2 regions of the Mesorhizobium sp. BAC0120 genome follow, and region 2 is predicted to be linked to the other one. Evidence: riboswitches for the same ligand, from Rfam matches in the RefSeq annotation. Region 2 holds a riboswitch; the other holds the start of a gene.
What was found. Region 2 has a riboswitch for cobalamin ahead of SAZ10_RS07485 (ABC transporter ATP-binding protein). Riboswitches for the same ligand answer to the same signal wherever they lie in the genome.
Positions count from the first base shown of each region.

Region 1 (14,917 bases), on a different contig from region 2:
CATGCGGTAGACTTCCAGCATGTCGAGGTCGCCGTAGGCGTAGAACGGGTCGCGAGTATTATCGGAGGCCACCGCGACCGGAATGCCGCGCGCCTGCATCTCGTGCACCAGTGTGACACCGCGCCAGCGCGGGGTCGTGCCGTCGTGACGCCGGTCCTGCAGGTAAAGGTTGCACATCGGCAGAGAGACGACCGCAAGGCCGGCGCGCGCGACCAGATCGAGCGTCTGCAGCACCTCGCTGTCGGGCTGGCGGGCAAGCGAGCAGCAGTGGCCGACGAGGATCTTGCCCTGGAATCTGTGGCGAAGCGCAGCCTCGGCGATCTTTCTGAGCGACATCGCGCCAATGTCGGCCGTCTCGTCGGCATGAAAGTCGAGATCGAGGCCGAGCTCGACGGCATGCACGAACAGGCCGTCGAGGAGCTCGTCGAGATCCGGCACCATATAGGTGACGGCGCCAAGCACGCCGCCCGCGTCAGCGACGCGTCTCACAAGCGATTCGAGCCAGACCGCATCGCGTCCGGCGTCGATGCCGTACAGGCAGGCGGCCTGCAATTCGATGCGCCCCTGCCAGCGGGCCCGCATCTCCTGGAATACGGGCCAGGAGGTCGCCTCTTGCGGGGCAACGGAGTCGAGATGCGTCCTGATCGCCTTGGTGCCATGGGCGTAAGCCGAGCGCAGCGCGAAATCCATGCGGCGGGCAACGTCGACGGCGTTCCAATTATGCACGCGGTCTTCGCCCGTGGCGGCGAGCGCGCCCGGGAACGAGCCGTCCGGATTGCGTTTGCGCGGCCAGATATGCCCCTTGTCGATATGCGTATGGCAATCGACGAAGGCCGGCAACACGATGCGACCGGCAAGGTCCAGGGCGTCGGATGGCCGTGGGCCGTGGCGCCGGGCAATCGCCGTGATCTTGCCGTCCGCGATCGCGATATCGGCGAGCGTGAAGCCATCCTCGTCGAAACCGTCGGCAAGGTCCGGGGTCAGCGATCGATGTACGCGGGCGTTGGCGAGGGTGTAGGGGCCGGAGGGGGGGATGACGATGTTTGTGGTCATGCGCGTCGCCCAAAAGCGGATATGTCGCGTTCCTTCGCGCCCCCCTCTGTCCTGCCGGACATCTCCCCCACAAGGGGGGAGATTGGACGGCCGCTTGGGTTTCGCCAATCGCCAACGTGGGAGACTGGCGAAACCCAAGGTGACAGCCAATCTCCCCCCTTGTGGGGGAGATGTCCGGCAGGACAGAGGGGGGCAACGAAGGGCACCGCCCTCGCGGCAATATTCGTCGAGCTCTTCGCCACTACCGCTCCTGCTTCAGCGCGCTCTCATGCCAGCGCCTCAGGATCAGATGCGAGATCAGGCTCAGCACCAGAAAGATCACGATGCCGGTGATGGAGATCAGGATCAGTGCCGCAAAAAGCCGTGGCGCATTGAGCCGATAGCCGGCCTCGATGATGCGCGAAGCCAGGCCTGACGACTGCCCTTGCGCGCCGGCGACGAACTCAGCGACCACTGCGCCGATCAGCGAGAGCCCGCCCGCGATCTTCAGTCCGCCCAGGAAGTAGGGCATCGCCGCGGGCAGCCTCAGATGCCAGAGCTGCTGCCAGCGGCTTGCCTTATTGAGTTTGAAGAGATCCAGCAGGTTGCGGTCGACGGAATTCAGGCCGAGCGTCGTGTTGGAGAGGATCGGAAAGAAGGCGACGATCCACGCGCACAGCAGAAGCTTCGCCGTCTGGTTGTTCACATAGATGTTGATCAGCGGGAAGATTGCGACGATCGGCGTGACCTGCAGCACGATCGCGAAGGGAAAGAACGACATCTCCACCCATTTCGACTGGGCAAACAGCACGGCCAGCCCCACCCCGCCGATCACGGCAAGCAGCAAGCCGAGGAAGGTGATGCGTAGCGTGAAGAGCAGCGAGCCGAAGAGCAGCGCCGCGTCAGTCCAAAGCGTTTGCAGCACGACGCCCGGCCGCGGCAATATGTATTGCGGGATCTCGTTCCAGACGCAGACGCGATCCCATAGTCCGATCGCCGCGATCATGATCAGCATCGGCAATACCCATTTGCCGATGCGCTCGATCCGCTCGGCCCGCATGCGGCGGGCTTCTTCCGGGTCGAGTATGGCTGCCGGAGCCCTTTCCTCAACGGCTGCCATTGCTTACGCCCGAAGTTGCGCTGATTGCATGCATCAGCACGTCCGATGTCTTGCGGCAGAGCGCGGCATATTCCGGCGAAGTGCGGAAGGCCTCGTCGCGCGGATAGGACGCATCGACCACGACCTCTTCATAAACCCGGCCGGGTCGTGCGGCCATGACGACGATGCGGTTCGACAGGAACACGCTCTCGAACACGCTGTGCGTGACGAAGATCACGGTGAAGCGCTGTTCCTGCCAGAGCTCGAGAAGATCGTCGTTGAGCTTGAAGCGGGTGATCTCGTCGAGCGCGGCGAAGGGCTCGTCCATCAGGAGCACACGCGGCCTGGTTACCAGTCCCCGGGCGATCGAAACGCGCATCTTCATGCCGCCCGACAGCTCGCGCGGCACGGCGTTTTCGAAGCCGGTGAGATGAACACGCTCGAGGAGCTCGCTCACCGCGGCCGCCGCCTCCTTGCGAGAGATACCTCTGAGCCTGAGCGGCAGCCAGACATTGTCGAACACGCTCGCCCAGGGCAGCAGCGTCGGCTCCTGGAACACAAAGCCGATGTGGTCGTCTCCGAGCGGCCTGTTCCATTCGAGCATGCCCAAAGTCGGTATCGACAGGCCGGCGATCAATCTCAATGCCGTCGATTTACCGCAACCAGACGGCCCAAGAAGGCTGACGAAATCGCCTTGCCGGATCGTCATGTTGACGCGATCGAGCGCGGTGACGCCGTTGGAGAACGTCTTGCCGACATCGCGCAGCCTCAGGAGAGCCTGCCCGACCCCGTCGTTCCGCTCCGGCATCAGCGTGTTGGTCTGCTGAAGCACGGACAAACTATCTTATTTCTTCAGCTCCAGCCCGACGCCTTTGTTCACGAAGTCGAGCGTATAGGCTTTCTTGATGTCGATGCCGGCCGGCACCACCTTGGCCCTCACCATCTTGTCGTAGAAATCCTGGATGCGCGCGTCGGTCATGGCGCCGATGCCCAGCTTCTCCGTGTCGCCGGAATCGGCGATCCCATAATCCTTGAGCTGCTTGATCGAGAAGGCAATCTGCTCGTCGGTCATGTCGGGATTGTCCTTCTTGATCAGCTCGTTGGCGGCCTTGTTGTCGCCGTAGAGGTAATTGTACCAGCCCTTGGCCGAGCCTTCGACGAAGCACTTCACCACCTCGGGCCGCTTGTCGATCGTGTCCTGCATGGTCTCGATCGTCGTCGCATAGGTGCTGAAGCCGTTATCGGCGAGCAGGAACACGTTCGGCTTGAAGCCGCCCTGCTTCTCGACGGCAAAGGGCTCCGACGTGACATAGCCCTGCTGGATCGACTTCTTGTTCGCAATGAAAGGAGCCGGGTTGAACGTATAGGGCACGCGCTTGGAGACGTCGAAGCCGTGGTCGGCAGCGAGCCACAGCAGAAAGGTCTGCGCGCCCTCGTCGCCGACGATGTATTGCTCCGCATTCTTCAAATCCTCGAACTTGTCGAGCCCCTCGCCGGGGTGAGACAAGAGCACCTGCGGCTCCTTCTGGAAATCGGCAGCGACGACCTTCATCGGGATATTCTGCTGCACGGCGTCGAAGGCAGAGAGCAGATTGCCGCCCATGTAGAAGTCGATCTTACCGGCAAGCAGCATTGGCCGGCCGGATACCTGCGGGCCGCCCTGCATGATGGTGACGTCGAGGCCGCAGGCGGCATAGGTGCCGTCAGCCACCGCCTGATAGTAGCCGCCGTGCTCCGGCTCGGCGAGCCAGTTGGTTCCGAACGTGACCTTCTCATTGGCCGAAGCCACCGAGGCCGTGCCCGCGATGAGTGCCGCGACGGCCGCAGAAATGCTGAATTGCCTGATCATGACCACCACCCTCTTTTTGCCGGGCACATCGTACCTCGGGCGTCCGAAACCAAGAGGACGAGAAGCAAGACGCGTGCCATGGGCCTACACGCCTTTCGCCTCATCTCGCTCGTCATTCAGCTGCGGATCGGCTACCCGGCCCTGCCGCTACCTGCCGCATCGTGCCTATTTTTTAAACGCAAGTCCATCGTGATTGGAATCGGCGCACAGCGGTCATGAAGAGACCGCTAGCGAGCAATTAAGCAGGTTCCGCAAAAGTGTCCCACGGTTTTGCGTTGAGTACCTGCGGCAAGCAGAGGACCCTAAGCAGGCATTCGTTGGACAGCGCACGAATGCCTGCTTAGGGTGCTGCGGCAAGATGGAGAATACGGTGCTCAACTATCTAACGCCGAAGTCGATCAAGCCGCCTTTTGCGCGCTACAGCCACGGGGTCGAGGTGCCGCCAGGCAAGCGGCTAGTGTTGTGCTCTGGCCAGCTCGGCATCGGGTCCGACGACGTCGTGCCGGAGGACGCCGGCGCGCAGGCCGAGCTGTGCTTCAGGAATATTGCCGTCATCCTCGGCGAGGCAGGCCTGGGGCTTCAGGACATCATTCGGATCAATGCATACGTCACGGACCGAGCCTATCTAAGGGCCTATATGGATGTGCGCGATCGGCTGTTCTCCGAACCGGCTCCTGCCTCAACCCTGATGATCGTCTCGGGCTTTGCCCGGCCGGAGTTCAAGGTCGAAGTGGAAGTGACGGCCGCGGGAGAGACAGCATGACGGCAAGACGCGTCTGGTGGGGCGACTACAAGACCACCGAATATGCCTCGATCGACCCTGAGGCGACGATCGCCGTGCTGCCGATTGCCGCGATCGAACAGCATGGACCGCATCTACCCGTCTCGACCGACACGTCGATCATGCAAGGCATGCTGAACGAAGTGACCGAGATCCTCCCCAACGATCTTGATATCCGCATCCTGCCGGTTCAATCGGTCGGCAAATCCAACGAGCACCTGCATGCGCCGGGCACCATCACTCTCCCCGCGGCGACTCTGATCGAAGCCTGGACAGAACTGGGCGCCTCGGTGGCGCGCGCCGGTCTGCGCAAGATCGTCTTCGTCAATTCGCATGGCGGCAACGAGGAGATCATGGGCATCGTCACGCGCGAGCTGCGTGTCCGTCACGGAATGCTGGCGGTGAAGACGAGCTGGCAGCGCTTCGGTCGGCCGGCCGGCATGTATACGGAGCTGGAGGATCGCCACGGCATCCATGGCGGCGATGTCGAGACATCGCTGATGCTGCATTTCCGTCCGGACCTTGTCGACATGACGAAGGCCCGGAATTTCGTCTCGGCCGTGGCGCGCGCCGAAAAGGATTTCGAGCTGCTTCGCCATACCGGCACACATGCCTTCGCCTGGATCGCAAGCGATCTCAACCCGCAAGGTGTAGTTGGCGATGCGAGCATTGCGACCGCCGAGAAAGGCCGCCTCACCGCGCGCCTTCAGGCGGAAGGCTTCATCAAGCTGCTTAGGGACGTGCGAAAGGCGCAGCTCGCGGATTATCTGAGCTAACTTTTTCCGTCAGCCGTCGATCTGCAGCGCGAACGGAACGCCTTCGGCGGCTTCCACGCCCCGGCCGATCGACTCGATTGCCGCAATCATGCGGCCCTGTCGCCCGAGCAGCCGATCGGCAATCGACACGAGCCTGATGTTCGGGGTCGCCGACGGCGAAACCCGGCGCAAGGTCGCAGCAAGCTCGGCCTCGTCGCGCTGCGGAGCAAGCGCGGCGGCGACCGTGTAGGCCGCGGCGGTCGAGCGGCTGATGCCGGCAAAGCAGTGAATCAGAAGCGGTGCCCTGCGGTTCCAGTTATGCGCGAAGTCGAGCAGCGCTTCGACATGCGCATCGCCCGGCGGCGTCATGTCAGGCAGCTCCTCGATGATGTCGTGCATTGCGAGGAACAGGTGGTCCGCTTCGGCAAGCCCTGTCGGCCGCAGCACCTGCGTGCCGGCGGTGATCAGTGTCACCATTCGGTTCGCGCCGGTTCTCGCGGCTGTTTCCTCGATTTTCGAAAGCGGGCAAACATAGATCATGGCGCCTCATCCCGCTTTTCGCGCCATTCCGTCAAGGCCTTATCAAGGCGTCCCCGTTCGACCTCTCCAGCCGGAAGGCCGAAACGCAGGCAGTTCGGCAAGCGCTCGAATCGCCTGACGAGGATGCCCTCGGCCCCAAGTCGGTGGAAAATGAGTGCGGCATCCTGGTGCTCGACGAATCGGAAGAGCGGCGTGCCGCCGTTGACGGTGATTCCGTGGCGGGCGAGCAGCGCATCGAGCAGCGCTGCTTCCTGTTCCAGGAGTTTCTGCATAGCCGAGCGCCAACCCTGATCGGCAAGCGCCTTGAGGCCATATTCGAGCGCGGGACCCGATACCGCCCATGGCCCAAGCTCCCCTTCGAGCCTTTGAACGATCGGCCATGATGCCAGGGCGAAGCCCAGCCTGAGGCCGGCGAGACCGAAGAACTTGCCGAAGGATTTCAGAACGATGAGTCCGTCCTGGTCGGCGTCGCCGGCCAGGCTGGCGCCGGCCGGTCCGACATCCATGAAGGCCTCGTCGACGACGAGCAGCCCGTCTCTCCCCCGCAGGGTTGCGGCAAGCTCCAGAAGGAGGCCGGGTTCGAGAACGCGGCCGTCGGGATTGTTCGGATTGACGACGACCGCGAGATCGGCAGCCGAGAGATCCTCGATGCGGCTGGTCTCAACAACCTGGTGCCCGGCGAGCGCGGCCGCACGCGCATGCTCGGCATAGGTGGGGCCGAGGATCACGGCCCGGCCGGGATCCGCCAGCCGCATCGCGAGGGGTAGCAGGATCTGCGTCCCCGGCGCCGCGACTATATTTGCGCCAGAAGGCGCGCCATAGGCCTGCGCCGCGACGGCGCAGAGCTCGGCGATACGTGACCGCTCGGGCAGCAGCGTCAACGCCGCTTGCGGCAAATCGAAAAACGGATAGGAGTGCGGGTTGATCCCGGTCGAAAGATCGATCCACGGCTCCGGCGCGCCGGGAAACAGCTGGCGCGCGTTCGCAAGGCTGCCGCCGTGATCGAGCACTGGCTGATCTAATATTGTTCGACGGAGCCTCGCTTCAGGGCGCGCCATGGCCTTTCCTCTCGCTTTCCTGTCGCTTCTGCTGGAACTCGCGTTCGGCTATCCAGACCGGCTGTTCAAGGCGATTGGTCATCCCGTCACGTGGATCGGCAGTCTGATCTCGCTGCTCGACCGGAGGCTGAATAGCCAATTCGATTCGCCGAGGCTGCGACAAACAATGGGCATGCTCGCATTGGCGATCCTGCTCGTTGCGGCGATTGTACCTGCATTGCTTATCGAGAGCATTTTCAGCCTGATCCCCTTCGGCATCATCGCAACGGCCATCCCGGCGAGCAGCCTGCTTGCCCAAAAGAGCCTCGCCGAGCATGTCGGAAGGGTCGCTACGGGGCTTGAGACCGGCGGACTTGCGCAAGGCCGCAAGGCGGTTTCGATGATCGTCGGCCGCGATCCGGAACGTCTCGACGAAGCCGGCGTTTCGCGCGCGGCGATCGAAAGCCTTGCCGAGAACTTCTCCGATGGCGTGGTGGCGCCAGCCTTCTGGCTGGCGATCGGCGGCCTCGCCGGGGGCGTGGCCTACAAGGCCGTGAATACGGCCGACTCCATGATCGGCCACAAAACGCCTCGCCACCAGGCCTTCGGTTGGGCCGCAGCCCGCCTCGACGACCTGATCAACCTTCCCGCCTCGCGGCTTGCCGCACTGCTCATCATTGCAGCGGCTTTCATCGTGCCCGGCGCCTCTCCGGGCAGAGCCTGGAAATCGGTCCTGCGCGATGCGTCGAAGCACCGGTCGCCTAATGCCGGCTGGCCGGAGGCGGCGATGGCCGGCGCGCTCGGCCTGTCGCTCGCAGGCCCGCGCTATTACGGCGGCGTGCTCGTGGGCGATGCCGAGATGGGCGCCGGAGGTCGGCGCGCAGCGACTGCAGCGGACATCCGCAGGGCGCTGAAACTCTATCATGCGGCCGACCTGCTGCTGGGTGCCGTGATCGGGATTGTCGCTGCGGCCGTCATTCTGCAAGGGCAATGATCCGGTCGAGATCGACATATTTCTCAAGATGCACCGCCAGCTTGTCGAGCGTCTCATCCACGCCTGCCTCGTAGTCGAAGCCGCCGCTCATAGCACCTAGCCGCTCGAGCCATGCCGCACGCTGGCGGTCGTCGGCGAACAGGCCGTGCACATAGGTGCCGGCAACCTTCCCGTCCGCTGAAACTGCGCCCTCCGGCGTGCCGTCCGCGAGTTCCGCGAAGGGCCGCGCCCGGTCAGGTCCGTCGGTCGCACCCATATGCATTTCGTAGCCCAGAAAGGGCGTGCCGTCGGCGGTGGTTCCGGTCACCGCAACGAGGCGCTTCTCCGCGGTCAGCCGCGTCTCGACATCGAGCAGCGCCAGCCCGTCCACACTCCCGGCCGGTCCCTCGATCCCGTCCGGATCGTTCAGCCGCCGCCCGAGCATCTGATAGCCGCCACAGAGCCCCAGAACGAGCCCGCCGCGTCGACGATGCGCGGCGATATCGATGTCCAGGCCCGTCTTGCGTAGCGCCGAAAGGTCGGCGATCGTCGATTTCGAGCCGAGCAGGATGACGAGGTCCGCGTCGCCGGGAATGACCGAGCCCGGCATTACTTTGACGACCTCCACCTCGGGCTCCGCTTCGAGCGGATCGAGGTCGTCGAAATTCGAGACATGCGGCAGGATCGGTACCGCGACTTTGACCTTCGCTTCCTTTGGCCGTCGCTTGTCCTTCGCCATCAGGCCGAGCGCATCTTCGGCGGGCAGGCTGTGTGCCTCCGCAAAATGCGGAACCAGCCCGAGCGTCTCCCAACCCGTCGCCTTGGCGATCATCGCCATGCCGTCTTGAAACAGCGCGGGGTCGCCGCGGAATTTGTTGACGAGAAAGCCGCGCACCATGCCCGCATCATCGGAGGTGAGCACGGCCTTGGTGCCGACGAGACTCGCGATCACGCCGCCGCGGTCGATGTCGCCGATGACGACGACCGGAACCTGTGCTGCTCGGGCAAATCCCATATTGGCGATGTCGTTCTCGCGCAGATTGACCTCCGAGGCACTGCCTGCCCCTTCGACCAGCACGAGGTCGGCCTCGCGCCTGAGCGCCGCGAAACTGTCGAGCACGGCCGGCATCAGCGTCGCCTTGATGGACTGATACTCGGCGGCCCGGGCCGCACCGAAAACCCTCCCCTGCACCACGACCTGCGCGCCGACCTCACTCTGTGGCTTCAGTAGGACGGGATTCATATGGACGCTCGGCGCCACGCGCGCAGCGCGCGCCTGCAAGGCCTGCGCACGGCCGATCTCGCCGCCGTCGATGGTGACCGCAGCATTGTTCGACATGTTCTGCGGCTTGAAGGGCCGTACCTTGAGCCCGCGATTGGTGAGCGCCCGCACCAGCCCTGCGACGATCAGCGACTTGCCGACATCCGAGCCGGTGCCCTGGAACATGATGGCGCGGGCGGTCATGGGAGGGGTACCGCAACGTTAGGTTCGGAACGGTCGGCGCCCTGTCGCGCCCCCCTCTGTCCTGCCGGACATCTCCCCCACAAGGGGGGAGATTGGCCTTCATATTTGACAGCATCTAGTTCTGTGTTGGCGATTGGCGAAACCAAGGCGGCCGTCCAATCTCCCCCCTTGCGGGGGAGATGTCCGGCAGGACAGAGGGGGGCAAGGTAGAGCGCCAACATCACAGGCTCAGAACTCTATCCCCTTCTGCGCCTTCACGCCCGCAGCGAAGTGATGCTTCACAAGCGCCATCTCCGTAACCAGATCCGCAGCCTCGATCAGCTGCGGTTTGGCGTTGCGGCCGGTGACGACGACGTGCAGGTCCTCACGCCGGGCCTGCAGCGCCGCTACGACTTCGGCAAGGTCGAGATAATCATAGCGGAGCGCGATGTTGAGCTCGTCGAGGATCACGAGCCCGATCGACGGATCGGCCATCAGTTCCCTGGCCTTCGCCCAGGCACGCTCCGCAGCGGCAATGTCGCGCGCCTTGTCCTGCGTCTCCCAGGTGAAGCCTTCTCCCATCGCATGCCATTCGATGCGGTCGCCGAAGACGGCGAAGGCATCTTTCTCCCCGGTATGCCAGGCGCCCTTGACGAACTGGACGACGCCCACTCGGCGGCCATGGCCGAGCATCCTCAATGCCAGGCCGAAGGCAGCGGTCGACTTGCCCTTGCCCGGCCCGGTGTTGACGATCAACAGTCCCTTCTCGATCGTCTTCGAGGCCACCTCGGCATCCTGCACGGCTTTGCGCTTTTCCATCTTGGCGCGATGCCGCTCGGCTTCCTTCCGATCAATTTCAGCCATCTCATTTCACCTGCATCGGAAGTCCGGCGACCGTGAGGATCACGTGATCCGCCACCGCCGCTACCCGCTGGTTGAGCCGACCCGCCTCGTCGCGGAAGCGGCGCGCCAGCGCATTGTCGGGGACGATGCCCAAGCCGACCTCGTTGGAAACCACGAACCACGCTCCCCTGGGCTTCGTCAGCACCTCGAGGAGCCGCCGGCACTCGGCTTCGAGATCATGGCCTGCCAGCATATGGTTCGTCAGCCATAACGTCAGGCAGTCGACCAGCACAGGCGCTCCCTCGGTAATGCCTTCGAGTGCCCCGGCCAGGTCGAGCGGCGCATCCAGCGTCCGCCACCGTTCATCGCGACGGGTCTGATGCATGGCGATCCGCTCGCGCATCTCGTCGTCATAGGCCTCGGCCGTCGCGATATAGGTCCACGGCGGCTCAAGCTCGGCGACCAGCCTTTCGGCATGCGCGCTCTTACCCGAGCGCGCACCGCCGATGATGAGCGTCAGGCCAGGCTCAGGCAAAGCTCGAGCGCAGGTCCTCGCCGCTCATGAAGCGTGAGCGCAACGCCCCTGCTGCCATGCCGAGAACGACCCAGAACACCAGGTTGGTGACCGTCACTGCCACCACGAACTGATGGTGCAGCCCCTCCGGGATCGGCGTCTCGAAATCGGCCGGCTGCGGCGCGCCGATGATATGCGGGACGACAATCAACGCGACGCCTAGAGCCGCGAGGGGCAGCGCGCGCCGGAACGCGATCAGCGTCAGCCCGGCCGCCGTTGCCGCAGCGGTTCCCCACCACCAGACCTGGCGTGCGGCGAGATCCGCGGCGGGCATTGCGGGCAGTTCAGGTGGCAGGCCAAGCCCCGGCGCCAGCGTAAAGACGGCAAAACCGGCAAGGCCCCAGAGCAGCCCCTGACGCCAGCTGGCGAGCCCGCCGGCGAACTCAGAGGCGACGACCAGGATCAGCGCGAAGCCGATTCCCGTGACGATGTTGGCAAGCGCTGTGAAGGAATAGCGCTCGAAGCCGTCAGCCGGCTCCCAGGCGCCTTCCCCATGTTCGTGCGCGGGCGCGGCGGCTTCCGACGCCATAGCCGTGGTGGACATGTCGGCGGCACCGGCATGCTGATCAGCCGGGAACGCGGCATGGTCATGGCCGCTCACATCTGCGGCCTGCTCATAATCCTCAGCCTGGAGGATGAGCGGCACAGTCGAGAACATCTGCAGCGCGGTCATCACGACCGCAGCCACAAGCCCCGCCAGCGCCGCCACGAAGACGACGTTGCGAAAGACAGACATGGTTTCAGGCTTTCGTCAGTGGCAGGGGAATGACATCGAATGGCGATAGTCGTGCGCCGCATTGTGAACGGCGTCGATATGCGAGAAGCCGACGAAGCCGACCACGAACAGGCCGAGCAGTCCGGCGAGCGCCAGCTGCATAAGACGCGATTGCCGGCTGACCGATGCGCCGAGGGAAGCAGAAGCAGTAGTCATTGTCCCATCCTTTTCGCCCTCCACCCGAGGGCTCTCGAGAGAAGCATGCCGGCGGCAGGTCTCCTGGCTCGCGACTCGATGCTCGCCTTTACCTTCCCAGGCCAAAAGGCCCAGTGGCATTCGGGGCGAACTTGTCGCTCACAGTTGCGGGGGCAGCCGCGGCTTCAGGCGAAAAACCCTCACCGCATTCCCTCTTGGCTCCCTTACGGGAACCGCCGACGACGAGACCATAGACGAATTTGCCTCGACGGCAAATCGAATTTCGGACATGGACGGTCGCAAAAGGAGCAGACGCCCGCGTCGTTGACAGCGATCATCGCGGCAGCATAAATGCCAAAGTGACGGTCCCTCCCTTGCAAGGGGAAGGGCTAAGAGGGAATGCGGTGCGGGGCGAAAAGGCCCCAACTCCGCGGCTGTCCCCGCAACTGTAAGCGGTGAGCCGAGCGCCGATGGCCACTGGGCGGCAAGCCCGGGAAGGCGGCGCAAGGGCAATGACCTGCGAGCCAGGAGACCTGCCGTCGCGAACGTCTTCCTCGAAGCCTGGCGGGTGTTCCCGGGCGTGGAGATCAGGGTTGGAATTCGAGCGCGATATCCCCGATCAGAGCGCGGCACCTGATGCCTTTCGACCGGCCAAACCGTCGGGCGAAGTCGCTATCCTGATCTGTCGCACCTGCCGCGATTCGTCGGGGTCCGACGCATCGCCCCGCCCCGGCCAAATCCTCGCTGCCGCCACGCAGCGGGCGGCGGCCCAACATGATATCCCGGTCGTTGAGATCGAATGCCTGGGCAACTGCAAGCGCCGCCTTTCAGCAGCGCTGATAAAGGAAGGCGCCTGGAGCTATGTCTTCGGCGACCTCACCGTCGACTGCGCCGCCGACCTCGTCGAGGGCGCCCGCCTCTTCGCTACCTCGACTGACGGCCTGCTGCCCTGGCGCGGCCGGCCGGAAAGCCTGAAGCGCGGGCTGGTTGCCCGCATCCCTCCCCTCAGCATCATCGGAACCAATTCATGACAGCATCGCTCGAACGCGTCCCCTGCACCGTCGTCACCGGCTTTCTCGGCGCCGGCAAGACGACGCTGATCCGCAACATCCTCGAGAACGCAGGCGGCAAGAGGCTGGCGATCATCGTCAATGAGTTCGGCGATGTCGGGATCGACGGCGAGATCCTGAAGGGCTGCGGCGTCGATGCCTGTCCGGAGGAGAATGTGGTGGAGCTGGCGAATGGCTGCATCTGCTGCACCGTGGCCGACGATTTCGTGCCGGCGCTCGACACCATCCTGTCACGGGCGCCGAAGGTGGACCACATCCTCATCGAGACCTCGGGCCTCGCCCTGCCGAAGCCTCTCGTGCAGGCCTTCCAGTGGCCGTCGGTAAAGGGCCGCGTGACAGTCGACGGCGTCATCGCCGTGGTCGACGGCGCGGCGCTGGCCGACGGTAAGGTCGCCTCCGATCTGGACGCGCTTGCGGCGCAGCGCATCGACGATTCCTCGCTCGACCATGACGATCCGGTCGAAGAGGTGTTCGAGGACCAGGTCGCCTGCGCCGATCTCGTGATTCTGTCGAAGAGCGACCTGATCGACGCCGAAGGCGCTGCACGCGCCAATGCCATCGTCGGCGAGCACCTGGCGCGCGCCGTGAAAATCGTGCCATCCACGCATGGCAAGGTCGATCCATCGATCCTGCTCGGCCTGGGCCTGGCGGTCGAGGACGAGATCGACGCGCGCAAGACGCATCATGACGACGAACTCGACCACGAGCATGACGAGTTCGACAGCTTCGTCGTGGAGATCCCGGCGGTTCCCGACCCGGCAAAGCTCGCCGAGCGCGTCCGCGAAGCGGCCGAAAGAGAGAACGTGCTGCGGGTCAAAGGCTTCGTCGAGGTCGGCGGCAAGCCGATGCGACTGCTCGTGCAGGCCGTCGGCCCACGCGTCAGCCACTATTACGACCGCGCCTGGACTGCCGCCGACGAACGTCGCAGCCGGCTGGTCGTGATCGGCCTCAAAGGCATCGACCGCAGCGCGATCGAAAAGATACTGGCGGGCTGACGATGCACCTTCTCGCCACCACGTCGGCGTCTCTGGAAGATCTGGCCGAGCCGGTCGATCTGAACCAGACGCCTGCCGACATGGTGGCGCTGTCCTTCACCGACAGCGACCTTGCAGCGCTCGCCGCTGCCTGGAAGGCGGAAGCCGGCGCGGTGCCCGAAATGCGGCTCGCGTCACTGCGCGACCTGCGGCATCCGATGTCGGTGGACCTTTGGATCGACAAGGTCGCCCGGCATGCACGGGTGGTCCTGGTCCGCATCCTCGGTGGCTATGAATGGTGGCGTTACGGCTGCGACCAACTCGCGGCGGCAGCGCGCGAACACGATTTCGCGCTGGCGCTGTTGCCCGGCGAGAGCCATGAGCGAGACGGGCGATTGATCGAGCTCTCGACGCTCTGCGAGACGGAACTCGATGCGCTGCTCGCCTGCTTCCGCGAGGGCGGGCCTGCGAATATGCGGCTCGCCATACGGCGCATGGCGCGCCTTACCGGCTGTGACGTCTATGTCAGCAAAGCCGAGCCGCTGCCGAAAGTCGGTTTTTATGATCCGTCGACCGGCAAAACGCGAGCGCACTACGCTGATCCGGCAAGCATCCCCGGCGCCGCGCCCGTCGTTCCCATTCTCTTCTACCGCTCGATGCTGCTCGCCGCCGATGTGGCACCGATCGACGCTTTGGCCGAGGCGCTCGGTCACTATGGCATTGCTGCGGCGCCAGTCTTCGTGTCGAGTCTCAAGGACGCGGCCGTTGTCACCTTCGTTGAGGAGGCGGCAGCGGCGCTGTCGCCTGCCGCAATCGTGACGGCCACTGCCTTTGCGAGCGGGGCCGAGCCTGGCGCCGATACGTTGTTCGACCGTATCGGGGTGCCGGTATTCCAGGCCTTCGCGGCGACGACCCGGCATGAGGCATGGCAGGATGGCCAGCGCGGTCTCGCACCTGCTGATCTTGCCATGCATGTCGTGCTGCCGGAGCTCGACGGCCGCATCCAGGCCGGCGCGCTGGGCTTCAAAGCCGAGCG
Region 1 is NZ_JAWRCU010000001.1:438,242-453,158, forward strand. Features, by position in the region: gene SAZ10_RS02010 (cytosine deaminase) at 1-1,053, opposite strand, end outside; gene SAZ10_RS02015 (ABC transporter permease) at 1,295-2,152, opposite strand; gene SAZ10_RS02020 (ABC transporter ATP-binding protein) at 2,139-2,939, opposite strand; gene SAZ10_RS02025 (ABC transporter substrate-binding protein) at 2,976-3,980, opposite strand; gene SAZ10_RS02030 (RidA family protein) at 4,351-4,743, shown strand; gene SAZ10_RS02035 (creatininase family protein) at 4,740-5,537, shown strand; gene SAZ10_RS02040 (tyrosine phosphatase family protein) at 5,547-6,056, opposite strand; gene cobD (threonine-phosphate decarboxylase CobD) at 6,053-7,114, opposite strand; gene cbiB (adenosylcobinamide-phosphate synthase CbiB) at 7,113-8,087, shown strand; gene SAZ10_RS02055 (cobyric acid synthase) at 8,068-9,531, opposite strand; gene cobO (cob(I)yrinic acid a,c-diamide adenosyltransferase) at 9,760-10,374, opposite strand; gene cobU (bifunctional adenosylcobinamide kinase/adenosylcobinamide-phosphate guanylyltransferase) at 10,376-10,888, opposite strand; gene SAZ10_RS02070 (CbtA family protein) at 10,881-11,663, opposite strand; gene SAZ10_RS02075 (CbtB domain-containing protein) at 11,679-11,858, opposite strand; cobalamin riboswitch at 11,894-12,090, opposite strand; cobalamin riboswitch at 12,184-12,393, shown strand; gene SAZ10_RS02080 (DUF1636 family protein) at 12,449-12,868, shown strand; gene cobW (cobalamin biosynthesis protein CobW) at 12,865-13,902, shown strand; gene cobN (cobaltochelatase subunit CobN) at 13,905-14,917, shown strand, end outside.
Region 1: linked by a shared signal. The riboswitch ahead of SAZ10_RS02080 (DUF1636 family protein) and the one ahead of SAZ10_RS07485 (ABC transporter ATP-binding protein) in region 2 are both predicted to bind cobalamin.

Region 2 (14,917 bases):
AGCTGCCATAGGTCTTGACGAGATCTTTGAGGACCACGTGGGCCATCGGCAACTCCCTAGTGCTTGACAGCGCCTTCTGTGAGTGCGCGTACGAAGAACCGTTGCAGGACAAGGAATAGCACCACGACCGGCACGCTCATCATGAAGCTGGCCGCCATCAGGCCGGGAAAGTCCGTCGTGTTTTCCGAGAAGAAGCGCTGGATGCCGACCGGCAGGGTCAACTGCTCGTTCTTGGTGAGGAAAGTGTAGGCGTAGATGTACTCGTTCCACGCGCCGATGAAGGAATAGATCGCGGTGGCGAGGATTCCCGGCGTCGAGAGCGGCATCACGATCCTGATGAAGGCCTGGAACCGCGTAGCCCCATCGATGCGTGCCGCCTGCTCGAGCTGCACCGGAATGTTGTCGTAGAAGCCCTTGAGCAGCCAAATCGCCAGCGGCAGGCCGAAGGTGAGATAGGTGAGGATCAGCGAGCCATGCGTGTTCACCAGCCCGAGCGCGCGCATCAGGATGAAGAGCGGCACGAGAAAGATCACCGCCGGGAACATGTTGCGCAGGAGCACGGCGAAGAAGAGGAAGTTCCGGCCGGGGAAGCTGAAGCGGGAAAAGGCGTAGGCCGCGGGGACAGCCACGATCACCGAAAGGATTGTCGTGAAGGTCGACACTAGAAGGCTGTTCCAGAAGAAACGGAGGAAGTCCTGGCCGACGCTGTTCTGCGGATCCAGTAGCTTCTGGTAGCTGGCAAGCGTAGGCGCCTCCGGCCACCATTGCGGCGGGAATTGCATCGCCGCGAACCCGGACTTGATCGAGGTGATCAGCATCCAGATCATCGGGACCGCCGTGTAAAGCAGCATGAAGACGAGGAAGATTCGACCGCCCCACCGCCACCCGTCGATGCGCATTCGGCGACCGGCCCGGGCTCGAAGGGCTGTCTCGGCAATCGTGCTCATGCGCCCCTCTCTTTCCGCTCGTTGCCGCTCAGCGCACGGACGTAGAAATAGCCCAGCGTCATCAGGATGAGGAAAAGGAGTACGGAATACGCCGCCGCCACACCCCAGAGCTGTCGGCCGAAGGCGAGCTCGTAAATGTGCGTGATCCATATATGCGACGCGTTCGACGGCCCGCCGCCGGTCATGATCCAGGGAATGATGAAGGAATTGAAGTTGGCCACCGCCAGCAGCAGGATCGTCACCGTCGAGACGTTCCTCAAGTGCGGGAACGTGACGTGCCAGAAGCGCTGCCATGCGTTGGCCCCGTCGACTCTTGCGGCGCTCAGCAACTGGTCGGGGACCGTCTGCAGGCCGGCCATCATCATGATCATGGCAAACGGAAACTCGCGCCAGATATTGACGACGATCAGCGAGGGCAGAACCGTGCTGACGCTGTCGATGAGATTCGGCGGCCGGTCGGCCAATCCGAGGCCCACCAGCACCGCGCCTATGATCCCGAAGTCCGAATGGTAGATCCACTTCCAGATATAGGAGGCGGCGACCGCGCTGATGACCCAGGGAATGATCAGGATAGCGCGCAGGACGCCACGGCCGACAAATTCGCGGTGGAGCGCCAGCGCGGTCGCGAATCCGAGGATAAAGGAGATGAAGGTGGATCCCACTGTCCAGATCAGGGTGTTCCAGGTGACTTTCCAGAACACCGGGCTGGTGAGGATGGTCGTGTAGTTGTCGAAGCCGATGAAGATCTTGTCGCGGAGCTGCAGGCCGGGCGGCGTTTTGAAGAACGACAGCTCGATCGTGTAGTAGATCGGATAGGCGATGACGATGAGCATCACGGCGAGCGCAGGCAGCACATACGCGTAGTCGGCGCGATGGTCCCATACGTCCAGGAGCACGCCGGACCTACCGGGCTGTAATCTTCGGCGAGCCTCGGCCTCGCCGGTCACAATCGTCATTGTGGCATGCCCTTATGTCTTCGGAACGAGCCGGCTGCTCCGGTCGTGCAGCCGGTAGGATCGTATGCCGGGCTCGGACTAGAGTCCGCCCATGAGGTCTTTTACCTTCTGGGCAGCATCATCCGCTGCCTGGTCGACGGTCATCGCTCCGGTCAGGGCATTCTGCAGCATATCCGGGATGATGATGTTCATGATCTCCGGGGACTGCGGCAGCGCCGGGAACGGGATGCCGTAAGGCAGCATCGAGGTCGTGACGTCGAGGAACTTGATGTTGTCCAGACGTTCCTTCATCCATTTGGTCTTGAAGCCGTTGAGGTTGCCCGGATTCGAGCCGGCGTAAGCCATTTTCAGCGACCATTCAGGGCTCGCCCACATACAGATAAGAGCCTTTGCAGCCGGTTCGTCCACCTTGCCGCCGTCGACATATTCGGGCTTAAGGATATGAATGTTCGAGCCGCCGAACACGACGGCGCGCTTGCCGTCGGGACCAGCCGGTATGAGGCCGTAGCGCATGTTGTCGATGACGGTCTGCGCCTTGTCCTTGTCGGAGCCCGTCGCCTTCTTCTGCAGGTCGAGCATGACATTGTAATCGGATGGATGCGAGATCATCATGCCGAGCTGGCCGGCGAGGAACAGGGGCTGGTTATCGGCCTGCTGGTTGGTGAGTGCCGAAACCGGAACCGACTTGTCGCGAACATACATGTCGTACGAGAGTTGCAGCGCCGCCTTGCTCTGCGGGCTGTTCAGCTCGACCTCGCCGTAGGTCGGGCTCGCGCTGGCTTCGTCGAAGACGCCGCCGCCATAGGCCCACAGCTGAGGCATGAAACGATAAGGCGTATTGCCGGCATTCTTGCGAGCCACGAGGCCGTAGCCGGCAACGCCGAGCTTGTCGTGGATCTGCTTGGAATATTTGACCACGTCGTCCCAGGTTGCCGGAGCCTTGTCCGGATCGAGACCCGCACGCTTGAAGATGTCGGCGTTCCAGATGAACGCCATCGTCTCGTTGTTGGTCGGAATGCCGTAGGTCACCCCCTCCCAGGTCACGGCCTTCATGGCGCCGGGCCAGAAATCCTCGGTCGCATACCCAACATCCTCGGGCTTGAGCGGCTGCAGATAGCCCTTTGACGCGAACTCTGTCCCACCCAGGATTTGCAGGCGGACCGCCATCGGCCCGGCATTGCCCAGAAGCGCCGTGCGGAACTTGTCGAGAAGGTCGTTATAAGTGAGGGCTTGTTCCTCGAGCTGGATGTTCGGATAGGTCTTGCGGAAGGTCTCGAAGAAATCCTTGTAGTACTGGCGCAAGAGGTCGGGATCGCCCTCGAACACGCCCTGATACCAGAAAGTCAGTCGCCCCTTGTAGTCGAGAGGGGTGACCTTGGCGCAATCAGCCGCCGTGTCAAAATCCTGTGTGCCCGCAATGGCGCGCACATATTCCGGCGACCACTTGTTCAGGTCGACCGGCGGCGCACCCAGCGCCGACGAAGACATCAGCGATGCCATTAAAGCGATGGAAACGGTGCCACGCAGAATGGCACCGCCGAGCGTAATCCTCGTCATAGGTATCCTCCACGTTCCCATGCCGCTCTGCGCCGGGGCAAGCGGTCCTTGCTCGTTCGACCGCGGGGGCTGCGCCTTTCTGCCAATTTCAATGTATCCCCTCGATCGCTTGATAGGTTTTCAGATCACAGATTGTCTGTCAACGCTGCCAGATCGTACATTGTTTGTAGAAATCGTGCGTGATATCGGTCACAACGTGTATTGACCGTGCAGGAGTCGTCATTGGCCGAAATAAGCGCTTTCAAAGCCAAGCCACCCGTGGGGACCGATCCCCTCGGGGCATCCAGCGAGGGTGCTTCGCTTTATGAATTGATCAGAGAAGACATCATCGAGGGACGGCTCGCCGCCAACGAACGTCTTGTCGTCGCCGATCTCGCGCGGCAACACGGCACTTCGACCAACCCCGTGCGCGAGGCCCTGCAGCTGTTGCGTGGGGAGGGCTTTGTCACCTTTGTCCCCAACCGCGGAGCGCGCGTCCGACCCATAGATCAGGATTTCGTCAGGGATATCTACGAAATCGGCGTTTTGATCGAGCCAGCCCTGACGCGATGGTTCGTGAATATGGCGACCGCGGAGGACATCGCCGAACTGGAACGCATCCAAGGGCTGATTGAAGAGAACAACTTCGCCGACACACTCCTGCACAGTGAGCTAGATACAGCCTTCCACACGGTGATGTATCAGCGGCACTACAACCGCCATGCCGCCGAGCTTTGGTGGAAGCATCGCGAAGTGCTGCGAGCGGTGAGCCGGCGTTTCAACTTCACGCTGGCACGGCGCGCCGCGATCATGCGCGAGCACCGCGAACTCATCGCGCACGTGAAAGCGGGAAAAGCCGACGAAGCGGCCGAACTCATTGCCCGCCATGTCGAGGGTTCCGGCCGGCATATTCTCGAACACATGCGTGCGCGCAACGCTGCTCGCGCCGGATAGAACGACAGGTCAGTCCAGAACTCGTCAGCCTGACCATTTCAGAAAAGGGGAATTGGGATGAAAATCACGAGTATTCGGCCGTGGCTGATCAAGTCCGATGCTTCTTATTGGGGGGAGTTCCTGTTCGTCGAGGTGATGACCGACGAGGGGGTGAGTGGCTGGGGCGAGATCACCACCACCACGAGGCTCGCCAACCGCGCTCTCTGCACGATCCTGCGGCAGATCGGCGTCGCCGTGAAAGGCGAGGATCCGGCCCGCATCGAGCACCTCTGGCACAAGATTTTCCGCAGCTTCACCTACATGGGCAGCCGCGGCGCTGCCGTGGAATGCGTGAGCGCCATCGACATAGCCCTCTGGGACATCCGGGGCAAAGTCCTCGGTAAGCCGATTTACGAACTGCTGGGCGGACCGGTACGCGATGAAATCGCGCTCTACACCCATCCCAACCAGGCCAGATTCACCAGCAAGGAGGCTGTGGTCCGCGAGATTCGGGACATCGTCGAGTCCGGACACACCGCGCTCAAGTTCGATCCTTTTCCCTATCAGGGCCGCAGTACCGATGGCCTGCCCCGCGAACAGCGCGATGGCTACCTTGATGGCAGCATGACCCGCAAGGACGAGCGCGAAGCCGCTGAACTCACGGCTCTGATCCGCGAAACGGCGGGGCCCGATGTCGAGATTCTCATCGACGCGCATGGCCGCTTCGACGTCCCCACCGCCATCCGCCTCTGTCGAAGCCTTGAGGAAGCCGGCCAGATCGACTGGTTCGAGGAGCCCTGCCCGCCCGAGAGCCTCAACGCCCTTAAGCAGGTGCGTGAGAAGGTCAGTGCCGCCATCTCGTGGGGCGAGCGCGGCCACACGAAGTGGGATTTCGTGCCGGTGCTCGAGAACAAGCTCGCCGACTACATCATGCCGGACGTCACCTGGACCGGCGGCATAACCGAGCTCAAGAAGATTTCGGCCCTGTGCGAGGCCTACTACGTCCCGGTCTCGCCACATGACGCCGCGGGACCGATCAACGTGGTTGCCGGAGCGCAGGTGATGATGACCGTTCCCAACTTCTACAGGCTCGAAACGTCGGAATGGAACCTCGGCAAGTACAACCACCTTATCGACAGACCGCTCGACAATTCGAATGGCAGCCTCAAGCTGACGTCGAGGCCTGGTCTCGGCATTGAGGTGAACCGCGACTACCTGCAGGCCCACGAGATCGAGTTGGGCTAGCAACGCTCCGTGCCGACTTAACGGGCGGAGCGCGGGCCATTGCCAGGCTGAAGGGCCAGTCAAGCAGCCAATCCTGAAAAATCGAGGAGGAAAGATGACGAGCCGCAGCACGCCCGGAGAGGCGATCGAGAACAATGTGCGTATCGCGTCGGGCCCGAGCGAATTGCGCATCACCGATATGCGCGTCGCCGAGATCACAGGCGCGCCGTTCACCTCGGCACTCCTCAAGATTTACACCAACCAGGGCATCGTCGGCCTGGGAGAGGTGCGCGACGGCGCTAGCGCCACCTACGCGCTGATGCTCAAGAGCCGACTGCTTGGCGAGAACCCCTGTGATATCGACCGGTTGTTCCGCCGCATCAAGCAGTTCGGCGGCCACGGGCGGCAGGGCGGCGGTGTCTCGGCAATTGAGATCGCGCTGTGGGACCTCGCCGGCAAAGCTTACGGCGTGCCGATCTACCAGATGCTGGGTGGCAAGTTCCGCGATCATGTGCGCATCTATTGCGACACCGACGCGGAAAAGCCGAGCGGCACCGAGACCGGCAAGCGCCTCAAGGAGCGCATGAACCTGGGGTTCACCTTCCTCAAGATGGACCTGGGCCTGATGCAGATCGCCGACATCCCGGGCACGGTCGTGGCTCCCGCCGGTACGCTCGAAGGCTACCGCACGCATGCCGGCCGGCTCCCGGCGCGAACGCTGGAAGAGCGTCGGCTGCGCAATGCCGCCTATGACCTGCAGAACGTGCGCCATCCCTTCAGCGGCCTGCACTTTACCGAAAAGGGTATCGACCTGCTCGAGCAATACATCCACGAAGTCCGCGAAGTCATCGGCTACGAGATCCCGCTCGCGATCGACCATGTCGGCCACATCTCGCTGCAGAACGGCATCCGTCTCGCCAAGCGGATCGAAAAATACGTCCCGGCCTGGCTCGAGGACGTTATCCCCTGGCAGTACACCGAGCAGTACCGGCAGCTGCAGGAGGCGACGTCGGTTCCGATCTGCACGGGCGAAGACATCTATCTCAAGGAAGGATTCGAGCCGCTGCTCAAATCGGGCATCTCGGTCATCCATCCCGACCTGCTGACCTCGGGCGGTATCCTTGAGACGAAGAAGATTGGCGATGCGGCGCAGGACCACGGCGTCGCCATGGCCATTCACATGGCCGAAAGTCCGATAGCGGCAATAGCCGCCGCGCATGTGGCGGTCGCCACCGAGAACTTCATGGCGCTCGAATACCACTCGGTCGACGTGCCGTGGTGGGATGACATCGCCATCGGCCTGCCCAAGCCGATCGTCAAGGACGGCTTCATCACGGTGACGGACAAGCCTGGCCTCGGTATCGACGACCTCAACGACGAACTGCTGCTGCAGCACCTTCAGCCGGGCGTCAGTGGCATCTGGCAGCCGACCGACCGCTGGGACGACGAGTGGTCGTGGGACCGCACATGGAGCTGATGGGCTTGCGACCTGCATTGGGACTGAGCAACACTTTGGGGAGAACCATGATCTACGAGCTCAGAGTCTATGACTGCCTGCCTGGCCGCCTGCCGGCGCTGCTCAAGCGTTTTGCCGACCATACGCTGGCGCTGTGGGACAGGCACGGCATCCGACAGGCTGGATTCTTCACGACGATGGTTGGCGAAAGCAACCAGCGCCTCACCTATTTCCTCGCCTGGGAATCCCTCGCCGAGCGCGAGACGAAATGGACGGCTTTCACCACCGATCCGGATTGGCTCAAGGCGCGTGATGAGTCTGAGCGCGACGGACAGATTGTCGCCAATGTCACCAATCAACTGCTGACACCCACGGCCTTCTCTTCGGTGAAATAGGGGCCGCCCATGAAAATCACCGACCTTCGCTGCGCCGTTATCGGCAAGCATCCCGTCGTCCGCATCGTCACCGACGAAGGCATTTACGGCCTCGGCGAGGCGGAATGGACCAAGCCCTATCTGAAACCCTTCGTGCTGCACTTCCGCGAAGCGCTGATCGGCGAGGACCCGACGGATGTCGAGCGCGTGATGCTGAAGATCAGGCAACGTGGCTCGTTCAAGCCCTATGGCGCCGCGGTCAGCGCGATCGAGCATGCGCTTTGGGACATTGCCGGCAAGGCCGCCGGCGTCCCCGTGTACAAGCTGCTCGGCGGCAAGGTACGGGACAAGGTGCGGGTCTATAACGGCTCGATCCGCAGGAAGCGGACCGGCGACAGGCCCGAAGACTATGCGGCTGACGTCCGATGGATGATGGAGCGGCCCGAAAACTTCTTCATGATCAAGCAGGGAATCAGCTTTCATTCCAACATGAAGTACAATGTGCCCGACTTCCACTACGGAGTCGCCCAGCCACCGACCTATCACGGCGCCATGAGCCAAGGGCAGATCAGCGAGCGCGGTATGGCGCACATGATCGACTGCGTGATCGCCATGAAGGAGGTGCTGGGCGACAAGGTTTCGCTGGCGCTCGATTGCGGCCCCGGCTGGTTCCTGCCCGATGCGATCCGCTTCGCCCAGGCCGTGGAGAGATACAACCTCATGTGGCTCGAGGACATGCTGACCGGGGACTACGTGCCCTGGGTCAACCCTCAGGCTTATCGCGAGCTGACAACCTCGACCTCGACGCCCATCCATACGGGCGAGCAGATCTATCTGCGCCACAACTTCAAGGAACTGATCGAGACGCAGGCGGTGCGCATCATCGGCCCCGACCCGGCCGACATCGGCGGCATCGCCGAGCTCAAATGGGTGGCAGAGCACGCCTACATGCATTCGATCATGATGGCTCCCCACGGCACGGCGAACGGCCTCTTGGGGCTGGGCGCGCTGATCAATGTCTGCGCGACGCTCCCGGCCAACTACATTGCCTTCGAATATCCGAGCGCTTCCGATCCCTGGTGGGAGGACATCATCGTCGGCCTGCCCAGGCCGATCGTGAAGGACAGCATGGTGGATCTGCTCGAGGCGCCCGGGCTCGGTCTCGACATCGACGCGCAGGGCGCGAGGAGGTATCTCGCAGAAGAGGACGCCGGCTTCTTCGATTGACATTGCTCGTGAGCCAGCGGGCCTCTTTGTGAGCGCCGATCTTGCCCCAGCTTTGCTCCCGATCAGAAACGGCTGCGGATCAAAGTGGCGACGACGAAGAGCGCGCCGATCGAACTCGTGATGATCCCGATCGGCAGCTCTTGCGGCGGCAGCAAGGTGCGGGCGAGAAGGTCGCTGGCCATGAGCAGCACGGCGCCGAACACGGCGCAGGCGACGACGAGGCGCTGGTGAAGCTGCCCTGCGATGCGGCGCGCCAGATGCGGGATCATCAGCCCGACGAAGCCGATCACGCCGGCGACCGAGACCAGGATCGCCGTCGAGAAGGCCGCCGCGAGGAAGGTCAGCATCCTGAACCGGCCGACCCGCACGCCGAGGCTCTCGGCCGCGTTCTCGCCGGCGAGGAAGGCGTCGAGCCGGCGGTGATTGCGGAGCGCAAAGATCGCGATTGCCGCGACGCCCAGAACTGCCAGGCCGATATTGTCCCAGCGGGCCAGCCCGAGCCCACCCATTGTCCAGAAGAGCACGGAGTGGGCGGCACGCTGGTCCCCGGCAAAGACGAGGTAATTCGTCAACGCCGTGAACAGGAAGGAGACGGCGAGGCCGGCGAGGATCAGACGCTCCGGCCCCTGGCCGCGGATACGGGCGACGAGCAACAGCACCACGACTGCGGTGAGGATGCCGCCGGTGAAGGCAGCAACCGGCAGCGTCCAGACGCCGAGGCGGTCGCCGAAGACAGTGATGACCGACACCGCGCCCGCGGCCGCTCCCGACGACAGACCGAAGAGGAACGGGTCGGCAAGGTCGTTGCGCGTCACCGTCTGCAGCAATGCGCCAACGATGCCGAGGCCGGCGCCGACTGAGATAGCGAGAATGGCTCGGGGCAGGCGAAGGTCGACGACGATCTTACCGACCGGCCCGGAGACGGCCGCGACGTCGAAGCCGGCCGCATGTGCCAGCGACGCGATCACCTCGCTGAGCGGAATGACCGTCGAGCCATAGGCGATCGAAACGAGCGCGAGAGCGACGATCAGCACCGCTCCCGCGCCAATTGCCGGTCCGAAGTGTCGGGGCGTCAAGCTCAGAAGGCTTCCGGATGCATCGCCCTCGCGATCTTGTCGATCGCCTCGATGTTTGCCGGGCCGGGGGTGAGCTCGGCGTAGCGGAGCGCGACGAACCGCTCATTCTTCACCGCGTCGGTCTCCTTCATCGCCGGATGAGCCTTGAGGAAGTCGAGCAGCTTCCGGTAGCCGGCGTCGTCCTGGTAATCGAGCAGGATCAGGAATTCGGGGTTGTGAGCGGCGACCGTTTCCCAGTCGGTATTGCCCCAGCTTGTTTCCATGTCGGCCATGATGTTGTTGCCGCCGGCGGCCTCGATCATTGCCGTCGGGATTGCGAATTTGCCGGCGGTGAACGGCTTGTCCTCGCCGGAATCGTAGAGGAACACCCGCGTGCCATTGCGCTCGCCGACCTTGGCCGTGATGTCGGCAAGCCTCTCCTTCCACCCGGCGACGAGCTTTTCGGCCTCGGCTTCCCTATCGAATATCTGGCCGAGCTTTTCGACGTCGCCAAACAGGAGATCCATCGAGGCGACAGGCCGGTTCTTGTCGAGATGAACGCAGCTTTCGGTCAGCACCAGCGTCTTGATGCCGTGAGGCGCAAGCGTATCGGGCGTGACGTCGCCGCCCGGTTTCATGCCGTAGTACCAGCCGGCGAAGAAGAAATCGGGCTCGACCGCAAGGAGGTTCTCCAAGGTCGGATATTTGGGAGCGAGTTCCGGGATCGAGCCTTGCTCTGCCTTGAACTCGGGTCCGACCTTGTACCAGCCGGTGATGCCGGTCAGGCCGACGATCGAAGGCTGCAGTCTCAGCGCAAAGGCCATTTCGGCCATGTTGATGTCCTGGATGACGGCGCGCTTCGGCGCCGCATCGAAGGTCAGCGGCGTGCCGCAACTGTCGACGGTGACGGGAAAGGCGAAAGCCGTCGGCGCAACAAGCGTGGCGGCAATGCAAAGCACAAGGCGTTTCATTCGGTCCTCCATTGAATCGGGATCAGCGGGAAAGGCGGATCGGGACGTCGAAGACCGTCAGCTCACGATCTTCTTCTCCCGGATGCGGCAATCTCAGCACGTCGACCGCAAAGATCTCGCGCACGAGGGCAGGCGTCAGCGTCTCTCGGGGCAGTCCGAGCGCCGCCAGCCGCGCCCGGTTCATGACGGCCACGCGCGTGGCGAAAGGCGCGACCAGCGGCAGGTCGTGCAGCACCGCAACGACGGCGATCCCGAGCCCTGCCACGAGCTCGAGAAGCTCGCCGCGGGCACGAGGGTCGAGATGGTTGGTCGGCTCGTCGAGAAAGAGGACCTTCGGTTCCTGCGCGATGGCCCGGGCAAGCTGCGCACGCTGCCGCTCGCCGCCTGAAAGCGAGCCGATCGTGCGGGCAAGCAGCGGCAGCAATTTGGTCCGCTTCAGCGCATCCACGACGACATCGCGGTCCTCGCTCCTGCGGCGCAGGCCCGCATGCGGCACGCGGCCTAGCTCCACATAATCGATCACGGCGAGGCGCGGATCCGGCTGGTCGGACTGGCCGACCACGGCGATGCTCAGCGCCCGTTCCGCCGCCGACAGCCGGTCGAGCCGATGGCCGGCGAGCCTGACCAGCCCTTGGCTCGGCCGAAGCATGCCGGTGAGCATGCGAAGTAGCGTCGTCTTGCCGGCGCCGTTGGGACCTATGATGGCGAGCCTTTCGCCCGCGCTGATTTCCAGGCTGACATCCTCGACGAGGCTGATGCCGGCTTCGGTCCGGCATGAAAGATGCCGCGCCTCGAGAACCGCTGCGCTCATGGCACTGCCTTTGGCAATGCCGCGAGAGCATGATCCCGCTCTTGCGAGCGCGCCGGCCTCCCGTCGGCGAGCCAGCGGATGCGTACATCGACGCTGTGAAGAACTGATACGCCTTCCAACCGATACCTCTTTCGATCAGGCACGGAAGGACGGCCGCAATAGCGGCGCCAGGCCGCTTTCGAAGCTTCCTCCCGGCACACCCCGTCCGGTCAACTCGCAATGATGGCAGGTCTCCTGGCTCGCGGGTCCTCGCGCCATCCTGCCTTCCCGGCCTTTCGGCCAGTGGCTGTTCGGATATTGCTCGCCGCTTACAGTTGCGGGGGCAGCCATGGCTTTGGCCCCGAAGAGCCGCACCACGTTCCCTTTTCACCCCGAATCTTCTCAACTCGGAGCACCATCATGCGGAAGCCTATTGTGGCCGTCGCGTCGTGGCAATGGCGATTCTTTCCGATCCGTCGCTCTCCTCCTTTCAAGCCGCTGCTCAGGCGGCGTATAGCGAGCAGTCGGCCGGTGGCAAGTCGCAATCGGCCAGCCGCTCTTGTCAGCCTGCGAAGCCTTCGATCATCGATCTTTCGGCCGCTCCTCGGGGAAGCTCGCTACCTTCTCGGCGAGAGTTGACCACGGGATATGTTATGTTATTACATTCGTCAAGGGAGCTGCCGCACATTGTCCCGTTGAGACAGCCGCGATGCAGACCAAGGAAGCGCTGAGACGACACGTATCGCAGGAGTCGAACCAGCGGCTCCAAACCTCTCGTGATGTTGTCGAGCAGGCTTCTTGAAATACCGGGTTTGATGCGGAACAAGCGACCGAAGCGACTGCCGACAATTGGTTGCCGGCATGCATGCCTGCACAATCGTCTGAGGTCCTGCGCCATTCAGGTGAGCCATGGATTGTAGCGAAGAGCAGATCGAATGGGAGGCTGACGGCAAGCGGATCCGCCTCGGCCTGACCCGCTTTGGGCAAGGACCGAGCCTTCTGCTGTTGCCCGCGCTCAGCTCCATCTCGACCCGCACCGAGATGCGCCCCTTGCAGGAGCGGCTCGGCGCCGCCTTCTCGATCGTGGCGACCGATTGGCCCGGCTTCGGGACATTTGCGCGCCCAAAAATCGACTGGCGGCCCGACCACTATCGCGCCTTTCTCCGCTTCGTGCTCGATCGCGTCGTCCAGCCCTCCGTGACGATCGCGGCCGGCCATGCAGCAGGCTACGCATTGGCTGAGGCCGCCGACCATCCGGCGAGCACCGGTCGGCTATGCCTGCTTTCGCCGACCTGGCGCGGGCCCTTGCCGACAATGACAGGGCGGCGCATGCGGCTGTTTCGCTGGCTTGCGAGAGCCGTCGATCCACCGCTCGTCGGCTCGGCCCTTTATCGCCTCAACGTCAACGGCCCTGTTATCCGCATGATGGCGCGCGGCCATGTCTATGCCGACCCGGACTGGCTGACGCCAGAGCGAATGGCCGAAAAGCGCGCCGTCACCGAAGCGCCGGGCGCACGCCATGCCTCGCTGCGCTTCGTCACCGGGGAACTCGATCCCTTTGCCGATCGCACGGCATTCCTCGACGCGGCCACGCGCGTCAGGTCGAGCATCCTGGTCGTCTATGGCGGTTCGGCACCCGCCAAGTCGAAGGCGGAAATGACCGCGCTCACATCACTCGCGTCGGTGGAGAGTGTTGAGTTGCCGCAAGGCAAGCTCTCCTTCTACGAGGAATTTCCTGACCAGACAGCGAGGGTGATCCTGCAGTTTCTCGGCATCAACGCTGACGCCGGCTAAGCGCTGGAATGCGGTCGTCGAAGCGCCGGCGATCGGCGTCGGCCGATGCGTCATGCAGAGCATGGATCACAGTCTCCATCTTGTCCGATTGATCCACGCCACCCTCAAACGACCACGTCTGAGATTACGAAAATCGTTTCGCTCGGGAAAGATCTGGCCGCGGACGTTCGGGTTTTCCGCGGCGCCAATTGTCCGATCATCTATGCCATAGCGCAACCAGGATGCTTCTTCTGCTCCCGGTGTATTGTCAGTGACCGGGAACTATGCTTCTTCTTCAGATAGAGTTCCCGTTCGGTAGACAGGATTATTGCCAGGACTGAGCCGACCGTGATGATCTGCATTTCCCAACGGTGGCACAATCTGATTTTGAACGTGTAAATCATGAAAATTCGCGCAATAAATACTCTAACTGATTTTGAAGAGGCGCACACGCTGATCGATGCCATGAGAAAATGGGACGCGGAACAGTCTCGCAACTTCGGAGTGCCAGATGCTGAACTGATTGAATATATTTACGGGCACACGCCCGAAACCCTGCAGGAAAAGTTCAGCAGGCCTGATGCAGGCTTCTTCCTGGCGCGGATAGATGAGAATATTGCCGGGTGTGCCGGCTATTCGAAGTCAGCTGGCGATATCGCAGAACTGCAGAAAATGTATGTACGGCCCGAGATGCGAGGCAGAGGCGTTGCCCGCGGCCTAATGACCGCATGCATCGATGCGATGCGCAGGGACGGATACTCCGTCGTACGGCTGGAAACAGTCACATTCATGCGCGACGCCATAGCGCTCTACGATTCCTTTGGCTTTAAGAGAAGCGACAGCTTCCGCACGGTTCCGGCCAGCCTGGAACCCATCACTATTTTCATGAAAAGAAAACTCCAGGGAACTGCCTCCTGAAGCGGGCCAGTGGCGCGGCACGACCAACGGCACAAGCTAGAAGAGCCAGCGCGAAAGCTGGCGCATCGGCTTCAAGTTGGGACTACCTTACCTTGTCAATGGCGTGGCTAGTCGGCCCATCACCAATGCCACGGCAGTTTCCTGAGTGGTCCCAGGGGCAGCCTGGACGTCAGGGCGCACGCCAACACCTCCCCAATTGCCGTGCGTGATCGGATTTTCCGCCCTGCCACTCGGCACGACAACGAAGAGGTCGGAACCGAGTTCATTCAGACCGCCCGGGTTCGCTCCTCCGCGCGTTTTTTCGCCGACCACGGTCGCGCGCTTGAGCACTTGCAGGTCATAGGCAAATTCCTCACCCGCCGAATAGGTCTTTGGGCCAACCAGGACATAGACAGGCTTGCCGAGATAGCTCACCGGCGTCGGCGAACTCCAGAACGCCTCCGTTCTGAAGGTCGAAGTTCCACGATTGCGCCAGACAAGGTCGTTGATATGAACGCGCTTGCCCGGATCGAGAAAGAAGCTGGTGAGGTAGGCTACCGATTCAGGATGCCCGCCGCCGTTGTCCCGCATGTCGATGATGAGCGCGGCGGTATCCGACTGGTTGCGCATGGCGTCGTCGGCTGCTGGGTTGAAGACCTCAGGCGGAACGAACCGCGCCAAGTGGATGTATCCGATATTGCCGTCTAGCCGTTTCACCTCAAAGCCGGCATCCTGCGGCGTGGAAGGTGGAGGCTGATTAGGGAATGGCAAGCCGAAG
Region 2 is NZ_JAWRCU010000003.1:121,645-136,561, forward strand. Features, by position in the region: gene SAZ10_RS07430 (ABC transporter ATP-binding protein) at 1-46, opposite strand, end outside; gene SAZ10_RS07435 (carbohydrate ABC transporter permease) at 57-947, opposite strand; gene SAZ10_RS07440 (sugar ABC transporter permease) at 944-1,903, opposite strand; gene SAZ10_RS07445 (sugar ABC transporter substrate-binding protein) at 1,982-3,460, opposite strand; gene SAZ10_RS07450 (GntR family transcriptional regulator) at 3,683-4,393, shown strand; gene SAZ10_RS07455 (mandelate racemase/muconate lactonizing enzyme family protein) at 4,451-5,617, shown strand; gene SAZ10_RS07460 (mandelate racemase/muconate lactonizing enzyme family protein) at 5,712-7,073, shown strand; gene SAZ10_RS07465 (NIPSNAP family protein) at 7,121-7,447, shown strand; gene SAZ10_RS07470 (mandelate racemase/muconate lactonizing enzyme family protein) at 7,457-8,653, shown strand; gene SAZ10_RS07475 (iron ABC transporter permease) at 8,716-9,729, opposite strand; gene SAZ10_RS07480 (ABC transporter substrate-binding protein) at 9,732-10,679, opposite strand; gene SAZ10_RS07485 (ABC transporter ATP-binding protein) at 10,702-11,490, opposite strand; cobalamin riboswitch at 11,697-11,904, opposite strand; gene SAZ10_RS07490 (alpha/beta hydrolase) at 12,379-13,263, shown strand; gene SAZ10_RS07495 (GNAT family N-acetyltransferase) at 13,645-14,160, shown strand; gene SAZ10_RS07500 (S41 family peptidase) at 14,248-14,917, opposite strand, start outside.